4 regions of the Bradyrhizobium sp. 956_D2_N1_4 genome follow, and region 2 is predicted to be linked to each of the others. Evidence: riboswitches for the same ligand, from Rfam matches in the RefSeq annotation. Region 2 holds a riboswitch; each other region holds the start of a gene.
The links. Region 2 has a riboswitch for cobalamin ahead of AB7535_RS06135 (TonB-dependent receptor). Riboswitches for the same ligand answer to the same signal wherever they lie in the genome.
Positions count from the first base shown of each region.

Region 1: linked by a shared signal. The riboswitch ahead of AB7535_RS07400 (energy-coupling factor ABC transporter permease) and the one ahead of AB7535_RS06135 (TonB-dependent receptor) in region 2 are both predicted to bind cobalamin.
Region 3: linked by a shared signal. The riboswitch ahead of AB7535_RS16775 (ribonucleoside-diphosphate reductase subunit alpha) and the one ahead of AB7535_RS06135 (TonB-dependent receptor) in region 2 are both predicted to bind cobalamin.
Region 4: linked by a shared signal. The riboswitch ahead of AB7535_RS16790 (TonB-dependent receptor plug domain-containing protein) and the one ahead of AB7535_RS06135 (TonB-dependent receptor) in region 2 are both predicted to bind cobalamin.

Region 1 covers NZ_CP197237.1:1,637,050-1,640,761, forward strand. Annotated here, with positions in the region: gene cobA (uroporphyrinogen-III C-methyltransferase) at 1-685, shown strand, start outside; cobalamin riboswitch at 704-921, shown strand; gene AB7535_RS07400 (energy-coupling factor ABC transporter permease) at 959-1,636, shown strand; gene cobF (precorrin-6A synthase (deacetylating)) at 1,683-2,432, shown strand; gene cobT (nicotinate-nucleotide--dimethylbenzimidazole phosphoribosyltransferase) at 2,443-3,495, shown strand; gene AB7535_RS07415 (histidine phosphatase family protein) at 3,502-3,712, opposite strand, start outside.
Region 2 covers NZ_CP197237.1:1,321,631-1,325,342, reverse strand. Annotated here, with positions in the region: gene AB7535_RS06150 (efflux RND transporter periplasmic adaptor subunit) at 1-354, opposite strand, end outside; gene AB7535_RS06145 (FixH family protein) at 439-831, opposite strand; gene AB7535_RS06140 (hypothetical protein) at 934-1,299, opposite strand; cobalamin riboswitch at 1,531-1,738, shown strand; gene AB7535_RS06135 (TonB-dependent receptor) at 1,939-3,712, shown strand, end outside.
Region 3 covers NZ_CP197237.1:3,573,301-3,577,012, reverse strand. Annotated here, with positions in the region: gene AB7535_RS16780 (hypothetical protein) at 1-484, shown strand, start outside; cobalamin riboswitch at 598-815, shown strand; gene AB7535_RS16775 (ribonucleoside-diphosphate reductase subunit alpha) at 938-3,712, shown strand, end outside.
Region 4 covers NZ_CP197237.1:3,578,783-3,582,494, reverse strand. Annotated here, with positions in the region: gene AB7535_RS16815 (adenylate/guanylate cyclase domain-containing protein) at 1-397, shown strand, start outside; gene AB7535_RS16810 (hypothetical protein) at 524-700, shown strand; gene AB7535_RS16805 (hypothetical protein) at 853-1,065, shown strand; gene AB7535_RS16800 (hypothetical protein) at 1,170-1,427, shown strand; gene AB7535_RS16795 (hypothetical protein) at 1,556-1,777, shown strand; cobalamin riboswitch at 1,853-2,066, shown strand; gene AB7535_RS16790 (TonB-dependent receptor plug domain-containing protein) at 2,181-3,712, shown strand, end outside.

The DNA of each region.
Region 1 (3,712 bases), 320 kb from region 2:
GCTGCGCGATGCCGACGTCGTGCTCTATGACGACCTCGCCTCGGGCGCGATCCTCGATCTGGCCCGGCCCGGCGCCAATCTCGTCGCGGTCGGGAAGCGGGCAGGGCGGCCCTCGACCAAGCAGCACCACGTCAACCGCCTGCTGATCGATTACGCCGCGGCCGGCGTCCGTGTGGTGCGGCTGAAATCGGGCGATGCCGGTATCTTTGGCCGGCTCGAGGAGGAGCTGGAGGCTCTGCGCGAAGCCGGCATCGGCTACGAGATCATTCCCGGAATCACCTCGGCCTGTGTCGCCGCCGCGCAAGCCGGCATTCCCCTGACCCGGCGCCACACCTCGCGCCGGGTGCAGTTCGTGACCGGGGCCGATGTCACCGGCGAGCTGCCGCAGAATTTGAACTGGGCGGCGCTGGCGGATCCCGAAGCGACCACCGTCGTCTATATGGGCCGGCGCACCTTTCCGGCGCTTGTCGCAAAATTGATCGAGCACGGCCTCGCCCCTGATACCCCGGCGCTGTTCGCCGAATCCCTCGGTCGTCCCGACGAGCGGCTGGTCCGCACCACCATTGCCGAGCTGGCGGAACAGCTTGCGCGGGGCGGCGCGGCCTCGACGGCGGCGGTGATCCTGTTTGGCGCGCTGGCGGGCGATTATCCGTCAGGACCGTCCCGGCCGCCCTTCGCCCCTTGACGCCCGGCTGGCGAAAGGGGCACACAGGAGACGCATGGTGCTCGAGGCGGCGCAAACCGCCGGAGCATAATCGGGAATGGGGGTGGGCGGACAGTTGCGCCGCCCAAAACCCCAGCCGCCCCCGCGACTGTAAGCGGTGAGGGACTCCGATCAGCCACTGGGCCGCAAGGCCCGGGAAGGCCGGAGAACCCCAGTGAACCGCGAGCCAGGAGACCGGCCGTGCATGTCTTGTGGCCAAGGCCGTCGGGTGTGACGGCAGGAAGGAACTGAACCATGCATATCGAACCCGGAGTCGTATCGGGCGCCAAGCTCGTGTTGAGTTACGCAACCGGCATCGCAGTCGGCGGCGTTGCGCTGAAGCTCGCGGTCGAGACCGTGCGCGAGCAGGGCATCACGTCGTTCGCGGCGCGGACGCTCGCCACCACGGGCCTCGTTTTCGTCTTCTTCGAGATCCTGCCGCACTTCCCGGTGGGCGTCTCCGAGGTGCACTTCATCCTCGGCTCGACCCTGTTCCTGCTGTTTGGGGCAGCGCCCGCGGCCTTCGGCCTTGCGTTCGGACTGTTGTTCCAGGGCATCTTCTTCGAGCCGCCCGATCTGCCGCAATTCGGCATGAACGTCACCACGCTGCTGGTGCCGCTGTTCGGGATCCAGGCGATCGCCGCGCGGATCATTGCCCGCAACACCGCCTATGTCGATCTCAGGTATCGCCAGGCGCTGGCGCTGTCGACCACGTATCAGGCCGGCGTCATCGCCTGGGTTGCGTTCTGGGCGCTCTATGGCTCGGGCTTCGGTGCGACCAACCTCGTCAACATCGCGACCTTCGCGGCCTCCTACGCGCTCGTCATCGTGATCGAGCCGCTGGCCGACCTCGGTGTGCTGGCGCTGGCGAAGTCGCTGCGCGGCGTCACCGCGCCCGGCCTCGTTACCCCGCGTTTGCATAACGCGGCTTGAGAGACAAGCGAACGGGCGGCCGTGATGGCCGCCCTTCGCACTCACGATGCTGACACTCTCCCTGATAGGCATCGGTTGCGGCGATCCCGAGCAGCTCACGCGCGCCGCCGTTCAAGCCATCAACGCGGCCGATCTCATCCTGATCCCGCGCAAGGGGACGGCGAAGTCCGATCTCGCAGATCTCAGGCGGACGATCTGCGCGGATGTACTCACCAATCCAACGACGCGCATTGCCGAGTTCGATCTTCCTGTGCGCGATGCCGGTGAAGCGGACTATCACAAGGGCGTGGACGACTGGCACGATGCCGTGGCCGCGGCGTGGTCGCGGACGATCGCCAGCCATCTCGAAGGTAAAGGCAAGGTCGCGCTGCTGATCTGGGGCGATCCCTCGCTGTACGATTCCTCGCTGCGCATTGCGCGGCGGCTCGATCCCTTGCCTGATATCGAGGTCGTGCCGGGCATCACCTCGATCCAGGCGCTGTGCGCGGCGCATGCGCTGCCGCTCAACGACATCGGCGAGCCCTTCCTGGTCACGACGGGGCGCCGCTTGCGCGAAGGCGGCTGGCCGCAGGGCGTCGATACCGTGGTGGTGATGCTCGACGGCGGCACGGCTTTCCAGTCGCTCGATCCAGCCGGGCTGCACATCTGGTGGGGCGCCTATCTCGGTATGCACGATCAGATCGTCATGTCGGGCGTTCTGGCCGAGATCGGCCCGCGCATCGTCGCCGCGCGACAGGATGCGCGCGAGCGGCACGGATGGATCATGGACAGCTACATTCTCAAGCGCAGGCCGTAAGCGAGGCAGCATGCTCCCCGAATGGGTCACCCGGAAATGCCCCGAGGTCTCCGCTGTCCATCGCGAGGCGGCGCTCGCGCGTCAGGCGCAACTCACAAAACCGGCCGGCGCGCTCGGCCGGCTGGAGCAGCTTGCGGTCGAGCTTGCGGGCCTGCAGGCGACCGAGCAACCGCGCGCTGCGCGAGTGCCGATCATCGTCTTCGCCGGCGATCACGGCATCGTCGCGCAGGGCGTGTCGGCCTATCCGCAAGGAGTGACCATCGCGATGATGGCGAATTTTGCCTCGGGCGGTGCCGCGATCTCGGTGCTGGCGCGTGAGCTTGGCTCAGGCCTGGAGGTCGTCGACGCCGGCACGCTGGCACAGGAGGAGATGGCAGGAATCGTCACCGACAAGCCGCGCAGCGGCACGCGCGACTTCAGCGTGGAAGCAGCGCTCACCCCCACGGAGCTGGCATTCGCCTTCGAAGCCGGTCAGCGCGCAGTCGCGCGCGCGGCAGCCGGCAGGCCCGATCTCCTGATCTTCGGCGAGATGGGCATCGGCAATACCACGACGTCGGCGGCGATTGCGGCGAGCCTGCTCGGCATCAGTGCCGAGGAGATCGCGGGCAGCGGTACCGGCGTCGACGCGGCCGGCCGCGCGCACAAGGCGGGTGTGATCGATGCGGCGATTGCGCATCACGGCATTGCGGGCGCTTCGCCGGAAAAAATCCTGTGCGCCGTCGGCGGCCTCGAAATCGCGGCGATTTGCGGCGCCATCATTGCGGCTGCGCAAGCCCGCGTTCCCGTGTTGATCGATGGCTTCATCGTATCGGTGGCGGCGCTGGCGGCGGTACGGCTGAACCCGTCGTGCCAGCCATTCCTGCTGCCGTCGCATCAATCGGCGGAGCAGGGGCATCGGCTGGTGTTGCGTGCGCTGAACGTGCAGCCGTTGATCAGCCTCGATCTCAGGCTCGGCGAAGGATCGGGTGCGGCCATCGCGCTGCCGCTGGTGCGGCTCGCGTGCAGCCTTCACAACGGCATGGCGACCTTCGCGCAGGCCAATGTGCCGGATCGCCCGGCCTGACCCGGCTCAAGCCGCGCGCTGATTGACCGCGACGACGCGCCAGCCGGTGGCGAGCCGGTCGATCCGGGTCAGTGACAACGGATCGATCACGAAGCGCAGGGCCGCTTGTGGTGTCAGATCCAGCGCAATGCAGAGCGCGGCGCGGATGGTGCCGGAGTGAACGACGAGCGTTGCCGAGCCGGCGCCGATTTGCGAGAGACCCAGCCGGACGCGCACG
Region 2 (3,712 bases):
CGGATCCTTCTTTGGGACGGGCGACGTGTCGGGCAGCCCCATCGGATTGCGGTAGTAGAGGATTTTTCGCGGCGAAGCCGCTTGCGCCTTCGGTAGCGCCGGCGCGACGGCCGCTCCATCGTCGTCGTAGACCGGCACATAGTCCCGCCCGCGGTCGTCCTTCTTCTGACCCGCAGACCAGAGCGGCGCACCGCTTGGATCGCGGTAGTAAAGCGGCGTTCGCTCCGCGCCAGCCGCAGCCGATGATATGTCGGCCTCAGCGAGCCAGCCCGCACCGTTCGAATGCCAGTAGTAGCCGGCCAGGACCAGGCCACCGCCCAGCGCAAGAGCCGTCAGGAGACGCAGCGTTTTCATATGGTGTATCCGCGCGCCCGGGAGCGCGCGTCCGTGTGAAGGAAAAAGGGGAATGTCGGGCGCCGCCGGGCAGCGCCCGAACGCTCACTTGACCGCCGTGACGATCACCTTGCCGGTGACGGTCTCCGGTTCGCCCTGCACCTTCACGGACAGCGTCATCTGGTAGCGTCCAGCCATCGGCAGGTCCGTCTTGAAGGCGTACACACCCGGCTCCCTGGACGGCAGCGGCGCGACCGCCGATTCCATCTCGGCCATCCCGTCCGGGGCCATGTCGAGGCGGCTTTTGAAGATGACTGCGTCCGGTATCGGCTTGCCGGTCTGCTTGTTCGTCAGGCGAACGGCGAGCGTGACGTCTTCGCCCTTCTTCATCTGCGGAGTGACGGGCTCGAAGGCGTAGTCGCCCGCGCCCGCCATCGCGGCGGAAGCGGCAAGCGAAAGGGTGGCGGCGAGAGCCGCGGTGCTGATTTTGGAAAGCATTGTCCTGTCCTCATGAATTGATCTTTCGCCGTGGCGCGTGAAGCGCGCACGTCAGTCGTCGTCGCGAGCAGGCACGCCGCTCGCGTCTCGGGCTTTGCGAGATCAGATTCGAGGAGGTCGGAAAGGAGGACTGCCGCCGCGGAAGGAAACGACCTGATCCGGGGGAATAGCCATCGTGCTGGCCATGACGGCGAGACGTTCGAACGCCACGGGCCTGACATCACCGAGCGCGATGATCCCACCGACGCAGCAGAAGCCCATCCCGCACTTGTAGCCGCCGCTATGGGAGCCCGTTCCCTTCATGTCGGGACAACAATCGTCCATCGACATGTCGGCGTCGCCGCTCATGTGCATGGCCGTCTGCATGCCATCCGACGACATTGCGAGGTTCGCCGCGGACGCGCCAACCGGCAGCATCGCCAAGGATATGGCGATGGCGACTGCCAGGATGGTACGGACGAACTGCATCAATATCGACTTACCTTGTCGGGCCGGAACTCGGCCTCAGTAGCATACTCGGACACCAAAGGCAGTTATTGATCGTGGTCAAGCGTTCGTTACCCAGGCTCGTCCGGAGGCCGGGTTGGACGTTTCGACGCGGTCCTTCGGACTATCGTGCAAAACAGCAACACAAGGCCACCATCGACCGACCGGCCCGTCCAGCAGCCCGCGCGGATGTTGACGCGCTCATCCCCTGATGCCAGTTTCGTGATCGGTAGTGTCCGCAAGGACTCTTCAAGGGAATGCGGTGCGTCCACCTCAGTGGGCAATTCCGCGGCTGCCCCCGCAACTGTAGGCGGATAGCCGACGACCAAACGAACCACTGGAGCCCCGCTTGGGCCTCTGGGAAGGTGGTCGAAGGCGATGACCCGCGAGCCAGGAAACCTGCTACCAGCCATGGTCACGCGCGAACGCATTGGGCGGGGTGCCCTGATGTCGGACAAGTAGCCGGTGCATCCGCCGCCTGGGGCGAAGGTGGATGACTAAGGCAACCGCGGTGACGGTTTGTTTGCGTCGCCGCAGAGCGTTGTCGTGCAAAATCTTCATTTCCGTGCTGGCGCAAGGCCAGCGTTATCGCGTGCTTTCCTGATTACTCTGCTCTCGTCGGTGTCCTTGTCGTCCGCGGCGCTCGCGCAAAGCGCGGCGCAGGACAACCGCTCCCGGGAGGTCGGCCCGGTGATCGTGTCGCCGCCTGCGCCGCGACAGGCTCCTGCCGTCAGCCCCGGCACTCAGAAGCAGCGCGCGGCCCGGCGCGCCGCGGGACGCAATCGTGGCGCCCCTGCTGTCGCCGTTCCGGCCGCGCAAGCTCCGAGCGGGCCGGTACAGACGCCGCTCAATACGGCAGCCGTCACCGACGTCGGCTCCCGGCTCGGCATCACGGCGCGCGAGATGCCGGCGACCGTCGAGGTCATCGGTCAACAGACGATGCAGAACCTGGGCATCCGGACCACGACCGACGTCGCCAAGGCTGCAGTCGGCGTCACCGGCGGCGATGCGCCCGGCGCGCCCGCCATCTTCTCGATGCGTGGCTTTTCCGGCGACCAGATCTCCACGCTCTACAACGGAATCCCGATCGGGCCGTCGACCATGACCGGCCGTCCCATGGACGTGGCTGGTCTCCAGCAGGTCGAGATCATCAAGGGACCGGACTCGCTGGTGGCGGGCCTCGGTGCGACCGGCGGCGCCATCAACTACGTGAACAAGGCGCCGCACACCGGACCAATCGTCAACGACGCCTTCACTTCCTACGATTCCTTCAACGGCTATCGCGCCGGTTACGGATCGGGCGGCAGCACGCTGATCAACGGCCTCGACTACCGCTTCGACATCAGCCATTTCAACAACAAGGGCTTTATCGACGACACCTATTCGAAGCTCAGCAACGTCTCGGGCCAGCTGAACTATCGCGTCAACGAGAACCTGAGGATCTGGGGCGCGACCGAATACAGGCAGGACAACGACCGCTTCTACTGGGGGACGCCGCTGGTGCCGGCGAACGCGCCGGGCATCGTGCCGACGTATGGCGTCGTCTCCGGCCTCTGGAGCAACTATTACCTCGGCGGCGGCACGCCGGTCCCGGTCACCATCGACGCGCGCACGCTGACCACGAACTACAACGTGCTCGACAATCACAGCGGCGCCAACGAGCTCTGGCTGCGCAGCGGCTTTCAATGGGACATCACCAACAACATCTCGCTGAAGAGCCTGGTCTATGGCTATGACGCCCACCGGCACTGGTTCAACAACGAGATCTCGTCGTTTGACCAGACCGTAGGCAATTTCGCAGGCGCGCAGAGCATCTACCGCGAGCGCCTGGCGCTCGATCACGCGCAGCGGCTCTACGGCAACATCACCGACCTCACCGTCAATTCCAATCTCGGCGGAATGGACAATCGCTTCGTCGCCACCGTGGCGGCGAGCAGCAACCAGTTCAACGTCTCGCAGGACACGCTGTTCTTCAATGACTACGTCGACCTCCTCAATCCGGACCGCGGCCTCTACGGCCCGCGCAGCGACGAGAAGATCTACACCCATCTCGACACCGCCTCGCTGTCGTTCGAGGACCGGCTCAAGCTGACCTCGACCTTTGCGCTGATCGGCGGCATCCGTTTTGAGAATATCGAGCTGTCGCGGACCCGCTTCGACGAGAATGGCCTCCTGAAAGCCAACTATCCTTTCTCGAAGACGTTCAATCCGGTCACCGGACGCATCGGCTACACCTGGGACATCGCGCCCGGCGTGATGCTTTACAGCCAGTACGCGACGGCAGCCGACCCGACGGTGGCGAACATCTTCATCCTCAGGCCCACGACGCCGCTGCTGCTCACGACGTCGCGGACCTACGAGACCGGCGTGAAGCTGCTGTCGGCCGACAGGCGCG
Region 3 (3,712 bases), 2.3 Mb from region 2:
GGTGTCATGCGCGCTCGCGAGCTTCGCGCTTGCCTGCGCGACGCCGTTTGCGGCGTTCGCCGTCGTCGCCGCCGCGATGCTGCCGATGCGTCCGGCGCTGCTCGTCGTCACCGGCGCCTGGCTCGTGAACCAGACCATCGGCTTTGGCGTGCTGCACTATCCCATCGATGGCAGCACCATCGCCTGGGGCTTTGTCATCGGTGCTGCCGCGTTGCTGTCGACGGCAGCGGCATCGACCGTTCTCCGCCTGCTGCCGCAGGGCCGCACGCCGCTGATGCTGGCCATCGCGCTCGTCGCCGCCTACGCCGCCTATGAGCTCGCGCTGCTTGCCGCGACGCCGTTCCTTGGCGGAGAGGGCGCGTTCACTGCGGCCATCGTGACGCGCATCGGGCTGACCAGCGCCGTCTGGCTCGCCGGCCTCGTCGCCGCCTGCGAGATCGTCCGCCTGGTCGATCCGTTCGGGCGCGCGATGCGGAACGCGTAATGCTGGATGTGCGTCATCCCAAGGGTTGCGCGAGCCAGGCGGGAACTCCCGCATTCCACAGGGAACACCGCTTCCGGCCCGCAACGAATCGTTGACACCCGGCTGCATATGTCACCACATGTGGGCGTCACGGTTCCGCTGGATCGCAAGATTTAGTGGCTAAGAGGGAAGCCGGTGAACCGCGCGAGAGCGCGGAATTCCGGCGCTGCCCCCGCAACTGTCAGCAGCGAGCTGCTTCCGAACAATCGTCACTGGTGCCTTTCGCGCCGGGAAGACGGGAAGTGGGCGACGACCTGCGAGCCAGGAGACCTGCCGCGACGATCTGAACGTCCACGGGCGGGGTGTCCGGCGGTCGCTTGCACGCACCGCCCGGCAACTCTGCCGCCGGCGTTTCTGCAGCGTCCTTCCTTACAGCCCCGTTCAAACACAACGCGCGCATCACGGGGCCCTTTGATGTCACTCAACCTGCACGACGCGGACACCGCTTCCGCACCCATCGTTCATTTGCGTCCACAATCGCTTGCGCCTGCTTCGAGCGAGCCGGCCATGCAGATCATCCGTCGCAACGGCAAGGTCTCGCCGTTCGATTCCGCGAAGATCGCGGTCGCCATGACCAAGGCGTTTCTTGCGGTCGAAGGCACCAGTGCGGTCGCCTCGCGCCGCGTCCATGAGAGCGTGGAGCAGCTGACGGCCGAAGTCGTCGCTGCGTTGATGCGGCGGGCAGGCGAGGGACGCACCTTCCATATCGAGGATGTGCAGGACCAGGTCGAGCTCGCCTTGATGCGGAGCGAGCACCACAAGGTCGCACGCGCCTATGTGCTGTACCGCGAGGAGCGGTCGCGCCAGCGCGCCGAGGAGGCGGCCGCGGAAGCGACGCCCGCTGTCGCGCCGGCACTTCATGTCACGCTCGCCGACGGTTCGCGCGTTGGTCTCGACACCAAGCGGCTTGCGCTGATTATCGGCGAAGCCTGCGCCGGTCTCGACGGCGTCTCCGCGGCACCCGTGCTCACCGAGACCACCCGCAATCTCTACGACGGCATCAGCCAGGACGAACTGACGCTGGCCTCGATCATGGCCGCACGCACGCTGGTCGAGCAGGAGCCGAATTATGCTTATGTCAGTGCGCGCCTGCTGCTGGACAAGCTCCGCGGCGAGGTGCTGTCCTATGTCCATGCCGGGCCGACCTTCGCCTCGCAGGCCGATATGGCTGTGCGCTATGCCGAATATTACCCGGCCTACGTGAAGACCGGCATCGCTGCCGAACTGCTCGATCCTGAACTGGCCCGCTTCGACCTCGGCCGGATCGCGGCTGCACTCAAGCCCGAGCGCGACCTGAACTTCCAGTTCCTCGGCCTCCAGACGCTGTACGACCGCTACTTCCTGCACGTCCGCGGCAAGCGGATCGAACTGCCGCAAGCTTTCTTCATGCGCGTCGCGATGGGTCTTGCGGTGCGCGAGATCGACCGAGAGGCCAGGGCGATCGAGTTCTACGATCTGCTGTCATCGTTCGACTTCATGGCCTCGACGCCGACGCTGTTCAATTCGGGTACGCTGCGTCCGCAATTGTCGTCCTGTTTTCTCACGACAGTCTCGGACGACCTCGACGGCATCTTCAAGTCGATCAAGGACAACGCACTGCTGGCAAAATATTCCGGCGGCCTCGGCAACGACTGGACGCCGGTCCGTGGGCTCGGCGCCCACATCAAGGGCACCAACGGCGAGAGCCAGGGCATCATCCCGTTCCTGAAGGTTGCCAACGACACCGCGATTGCCGTCAACCAGGGCGGCAAGCGCAAGGGCGCGGTCTGCGCCTATCTGGAGACCTGGCACGTCGACATCGAGGAATTCCTCGACCTGCGCAAGAACACCGGCGACGACCGCCGTCGTACCCACGACATGAACACCGCCAATTGGGTGCCGGACCTGTTCATGCAGCGCGTCGATGCCGATGGCGAATGGACGCTGTTTTCGCCCGACGAGACGCCCGATTTGCACGATCTATACGGCGGGGCGTTCAAGACGGCTTACGAGGCCTATGAGGCCAAGGCGAAAGCCGGCGGCATGCGCGTCTTCAAGACCGTGCGCGCGAGCGACCTCTGGCGTCGCATGCTGACCATGCTGTTCGAGACCGGTCATCCCTGGATCACCTTCAAGGACCCCTGCAACCTGCGTTCGCCGCAGCGGCACGTTGGCGTGATCCACTCGTCGAACCTCTGCACCGAGATCACGCTGAACACCTCCGCCGACGAGGTCGCGGTCTGCAATCTCGGCTCCATCAACATGCTCAACCATGTCGGGCCTGATGGTGTCGACCAGGCCAAGCTGAAGCGGACGGTGACCACCGCCGTCCGGATGCTCGACAACGTCATCGACATCAATTTCTACACCATCCCGGAGGCGCGTCGCTCCAACATGCGTCATCGTCCCGTCGGGCTCGGCCTCATGGGCTTTCAGGAAGCGCTTCAGGTCCAGCGCATTCCGACCGCGTCCGACGCGGCAGTGGCGTTTGCCGACACCAGCATGGAGGCAATCTCGTTCCACGCGATCGAAGCGTCGTCCGATCTCGCCGCGGAGCGCGGACGCTATCCGAGCTTCGAGGGCTCGCTGTGGTCGAAGGGCGTCTTGCCGCTCGACTCCATCCAGCTTCTCGCCGACGCGCGCGGTGGTCTCGACGTCGATCGCTCCGCAACACTCGACTGGGATCGCCTCCGCGAGAAGGTCACGTCCAGCGGCATGCGCAACTCGAACGTCATGGCGATCGCGCCGACGGCGACGATCTCCAACATCTGCGGCGTCTCGCAGTCGATCGAGCCGAACTATCAGAACCTGTTCGTGAAATCGAACATGTCCGGCGACTTCACGGTCGTGAACGAGTTCCTGGTGCGCGACCTCAAGGCGAGGGGGCTTTGGGACGAGGTGATGGTCTCCGACCTCAAATATTTCGACGGCAGCGTCGGCCAGATCGACCGCGTTCCTGACGATCTGAAGGCGCTCTACGCCACCGCCTTCGAGATCGACAGCGCCTGGCTGATCGAGGCGGCCGCGCGCCGGCAGAAATGGATCGACCAGTCGCAGTCGCTCAACCTCTACATCGCCAATCCCTCCGGCAAGAAGCTCGACGCGCTCTACCGGCTGGCCTGGCGGCGCGGCTTGAAGACGACGTACTATTTGCGCTCGCGCAGCGCCACGCATGTCGAGAAATCGACGTTGAAGGGCACCGACGGAAAG
Region 4 (3,712 bases), 2.3 Mb from region 2:
GAACCTCGCTTCGCGGCTCGAACTGGTCAACAAGATCTACGGCACGCGGATCCTGATCGCGCAGGCCACGGCGGACGCGATCGGCTCGAACCTCGAGCTGCGCGAGATCGATCGTCTGGCGGTGGCCGGCCAAAGCGCATCGCAGGCCATTTTCGAGGTGATGAGCAAGGCGCACGGGCTCAGCGTCCCGCAGGAGAGCCTGCGCGCGCGCTACGCCGAAGGCCTCGCCGCCTACCGCGCGCAGCGCTTCGACGAGGCTCGCGCCGCGTTCAATGCAGCGCTCGAAGCCGTGCCCGGCGACGGTCCCTCGCGCACGCTGCTCGGCCGCATCGCGCAGTTCGAGGCCAATCCGCCGGACGCCAATTGGGACGGCGCCTGGCGGCTGGAGCAGAAATAGCTGTTCTTGCTGGGCTTGCACCGCCCTTGCTGGAAAAAACGTTTCTACTCGATAACGATGTTCGCCGTGACCTATTTCTCAGGCTTAGGTTTGACGTCCCTTGTGGCGTTTGATGGGGACACGCCGATGACAGAACTTCATGACAGGCTGGAACGGTTCGAGACGCTCACCGCCGAATGCGAGCTGATTGCCAAGCTCGCCACCGACAGCACCAAGCGCGAGTTCTATCTGAGACTCTCGGAGCAGTATCGTCAGCTGGCGGTGGATATGCGGAAGGCGATCGCGACCAAGGCCGCGGCCTGACGCCGCCTGCAATCCGTTCTTAATGTTTGGCGCGCATCCTTTGAGGATGCGAGCGTCGCGATCATGATTGCTCGCATTGGGAATGCCGAGGTCCGTTGCGGTGCAGCGCATCTCGCTGACGTCGCTTTGCCGCTCCTCACCAGGGCAATCCCATGCGCCTTCTCGCAGTCCTCATCTTCGCGCTCATGACGGCCGCCTGCAACCAGGAGCAGGACATCACCGGCTCGACCCCGGTCTGTGCGATGCGGAACTACAGCTCCTACAATCCCCGCGACATGAACCAGTGCGTTGCCGCCTGCAAGGCGTGCGACCACGGCAACACCGTCACCTGCACCACGTCATGCACCCTCAAGGGTGCCCACTGAGCGGCGGCGCTGCGTGAAGCTGAGGAGCAGACGGTGCTCGGGCACCGGAACGATTCACATGGGTTAGTCATTGAAGGGGCAGGCAGGACGCGGAGTCCTATGGAATGGGTATGCTCGATCCCGGTCGGTTCCTGGTGTCGTGCTCGCATTGCGATGCATGGCCGATGGCGGCCAACGTCAAACGTTCGAGCTGGTCGGCGTCGCCGCACGAGGTCCGCTTCGTATGCCCGCGCTGTCGCCGCGAGGAGACCGCCATCATCTCGGCCTCCGGTGAGCTGACCCCGATCCGGCGCATCGACGCTCCGCTGCGCGATGTCACCGCGGCCTGGGCTCAGGCCCAGCGGCCAAGAGGTCGGGCGTAGCCCGCCCGTCACAGGACCAAGAGATCGGGCGTAGTCGGCTCTGCGCAACGCCTTGCGCGGTCCGTTTTTGGAACCCAGCCTACGCCGACGCGTTTCCGCTCCGACATCAACGCACCGAGGCCCTGCGAATGATCAGCGAGCATTTCGACACCCGCACCCGGATCAACATGAAGCTGGCGCTGGATCGGGTCTGCCGCAATCGCCCGGTCGGCGAGGACCATTGCTTTCGCAGGTCCGTTGCCGAGAACATCATCCGCTGCGCGCTCACGGGCCGCACCGGCATCGGCCAGCTCGTCGATGCCGGCGAGCGGGCGGTGATCAGGACGCGTTCGGAGCGGGAGCCGGCCTGATTGCGCCGGCTCAATCTCCGGTGCGGTGCTTTGCCCGTCATGCAACCGGCCGATTGACTCTCCGCTTGCCCGCCCCGTAGATTGGCCGGTGACGGTTCTCCTCACGGAGATCAAAAGGGAACGTGGTGCGAGGTTTTCCCGATACCGGGATATTCTCAACGCCACGGCTGCCCCCGCAACTGTAAGCGGTGAATCTTTCGTCATATGCCACTGGGAATCTCGGTCCTGGGAAGGCGACGTAAGGTAACGACCCGCGAGCCAGGAGACCTGCCGTCAGCCGTGGTCACACGCGAAGATGTCGGTCGGGGAGTACAGACATTAGCTTCACGGGAGCAATCGAACGCTCCGCCGTGAAACCTCGTTCGCTGTGACGTGCCACTGACGTCATACCGAGGTTACAAGAGTGTCCCGTATTGTCTTTGCCGCCAGGCGCTTCCGCGCCGGCGTTGTCGCGTTCGTTTCCCTGTATTCGCTCGATCTGTCCATTGCCCAGGCCCAGCAGTCGGCATCGCCCGATCTGCTGCCGCCGGTCGAGGTCGCGCCGACCGAGCGTGCGGCCAAGCCGCGAGCCGCGCGGCCTGCGCCCGACCAGCCCGAGCAGCGGCGCGTCGCTCGGCTGCCGAAGCCCGAGCTGGTGCCGGCGTCGCCCCCGGTTGCCGGGGTATCCGCGGCCAACCTGTTTCCGACGGTCGTCGTCAGTCCGACGGGCGTTGTCACTCCGACCAATCTGGTTGCGAGCTCGGTGACGGTTCTGACCGCCAGAGACATGGAGCGCGATCAGCGCCGGACCGCATCCGATGCGCTGAGCGCGGTTCCTGGCCTGAACCTCGTGCAGACCGGCGGTCCGGGGGGACAGACGTCGATCTTCATGCGCGGAACGAATTCCAACCACACCAAGGTCCTGATCGACGGCATCGATGTCAGCGATCCCGGCAACCCGAACCGTTCGTTTGATTTCGGCCAGTTGCTCACCTCCGACATTCAGCAGATCGAAGTCCTGCGCGGTCCGCAGGGCGGTCTCTACGGCGCAGACGCGCTGGGTGGCGTGATCTCCATCGTGACGAAGAAGGGCGACGGTCCCGCCCGCGCCACCGGCTCGGTCGAGGGAGGCTCGTTCGGAACGTTCAATCAAACTGCAGGTCTGAGCGGTTCACAGGACCACTTCAACTATGCCTTCAACGTCGCGCATTTCCACGCGAACGACGTGCCGGTGACGCCGGTCGAATTGCTGCCGCCGGGGCAGAAGGCGATCGGCAACAACTACGACAACATGACTTATTCGACGAAGCTTGGCGCCGAACTGAGCGAAAACCTGACGCTCAATGGCGTGGCGCGGTACACCGACGCTACCCTGCGCTTTACCGGAGACACCTTCGATCCCGTCACATCCGCGAGCTTTCCCGCGGCCGCGCAAAGCACGCAGACGGTGCACCAGCTCTTCACGCGCGGGGAGGCGGTCTGGTCCGCTCTCGACGACCGGATGAAAAGCTATTTCGGCGTCAACTACACCAATCACTGGAACTACAACATCTCGCCCGGCGACGTGATGGCCACGATTACGACCGGCGACCGCGTCAAGTATGATTGGCACACCACGACCCAGCTCGCGCCCAACAACAATGTCATCATTGGTGCGGAGCATGAGACCGAAACACTGCAAACGGCGACGGTCTCGGCGCAAAACGTCAACAAGGCCGGGTATATGGAGCTGCAGTCCCAGTTCCGGGATCGAGTCTTCTTCACGGCCAACGTCCGGCAGGACGACAACGAGCGGTTTGGAGAGCATCCGACCTTTCGTCTGGCGTCTGCCGTGATCGTGCCGGTCACGGATACGAAGTTCAAGGGAAGCTACGGCACGGGGTTCAAGGCGCCCACGCTCGACCAGCTTTACGTGAGCTTTCCCGCGTTCTTCTTCTTTGCAAATCCCAACCTCAG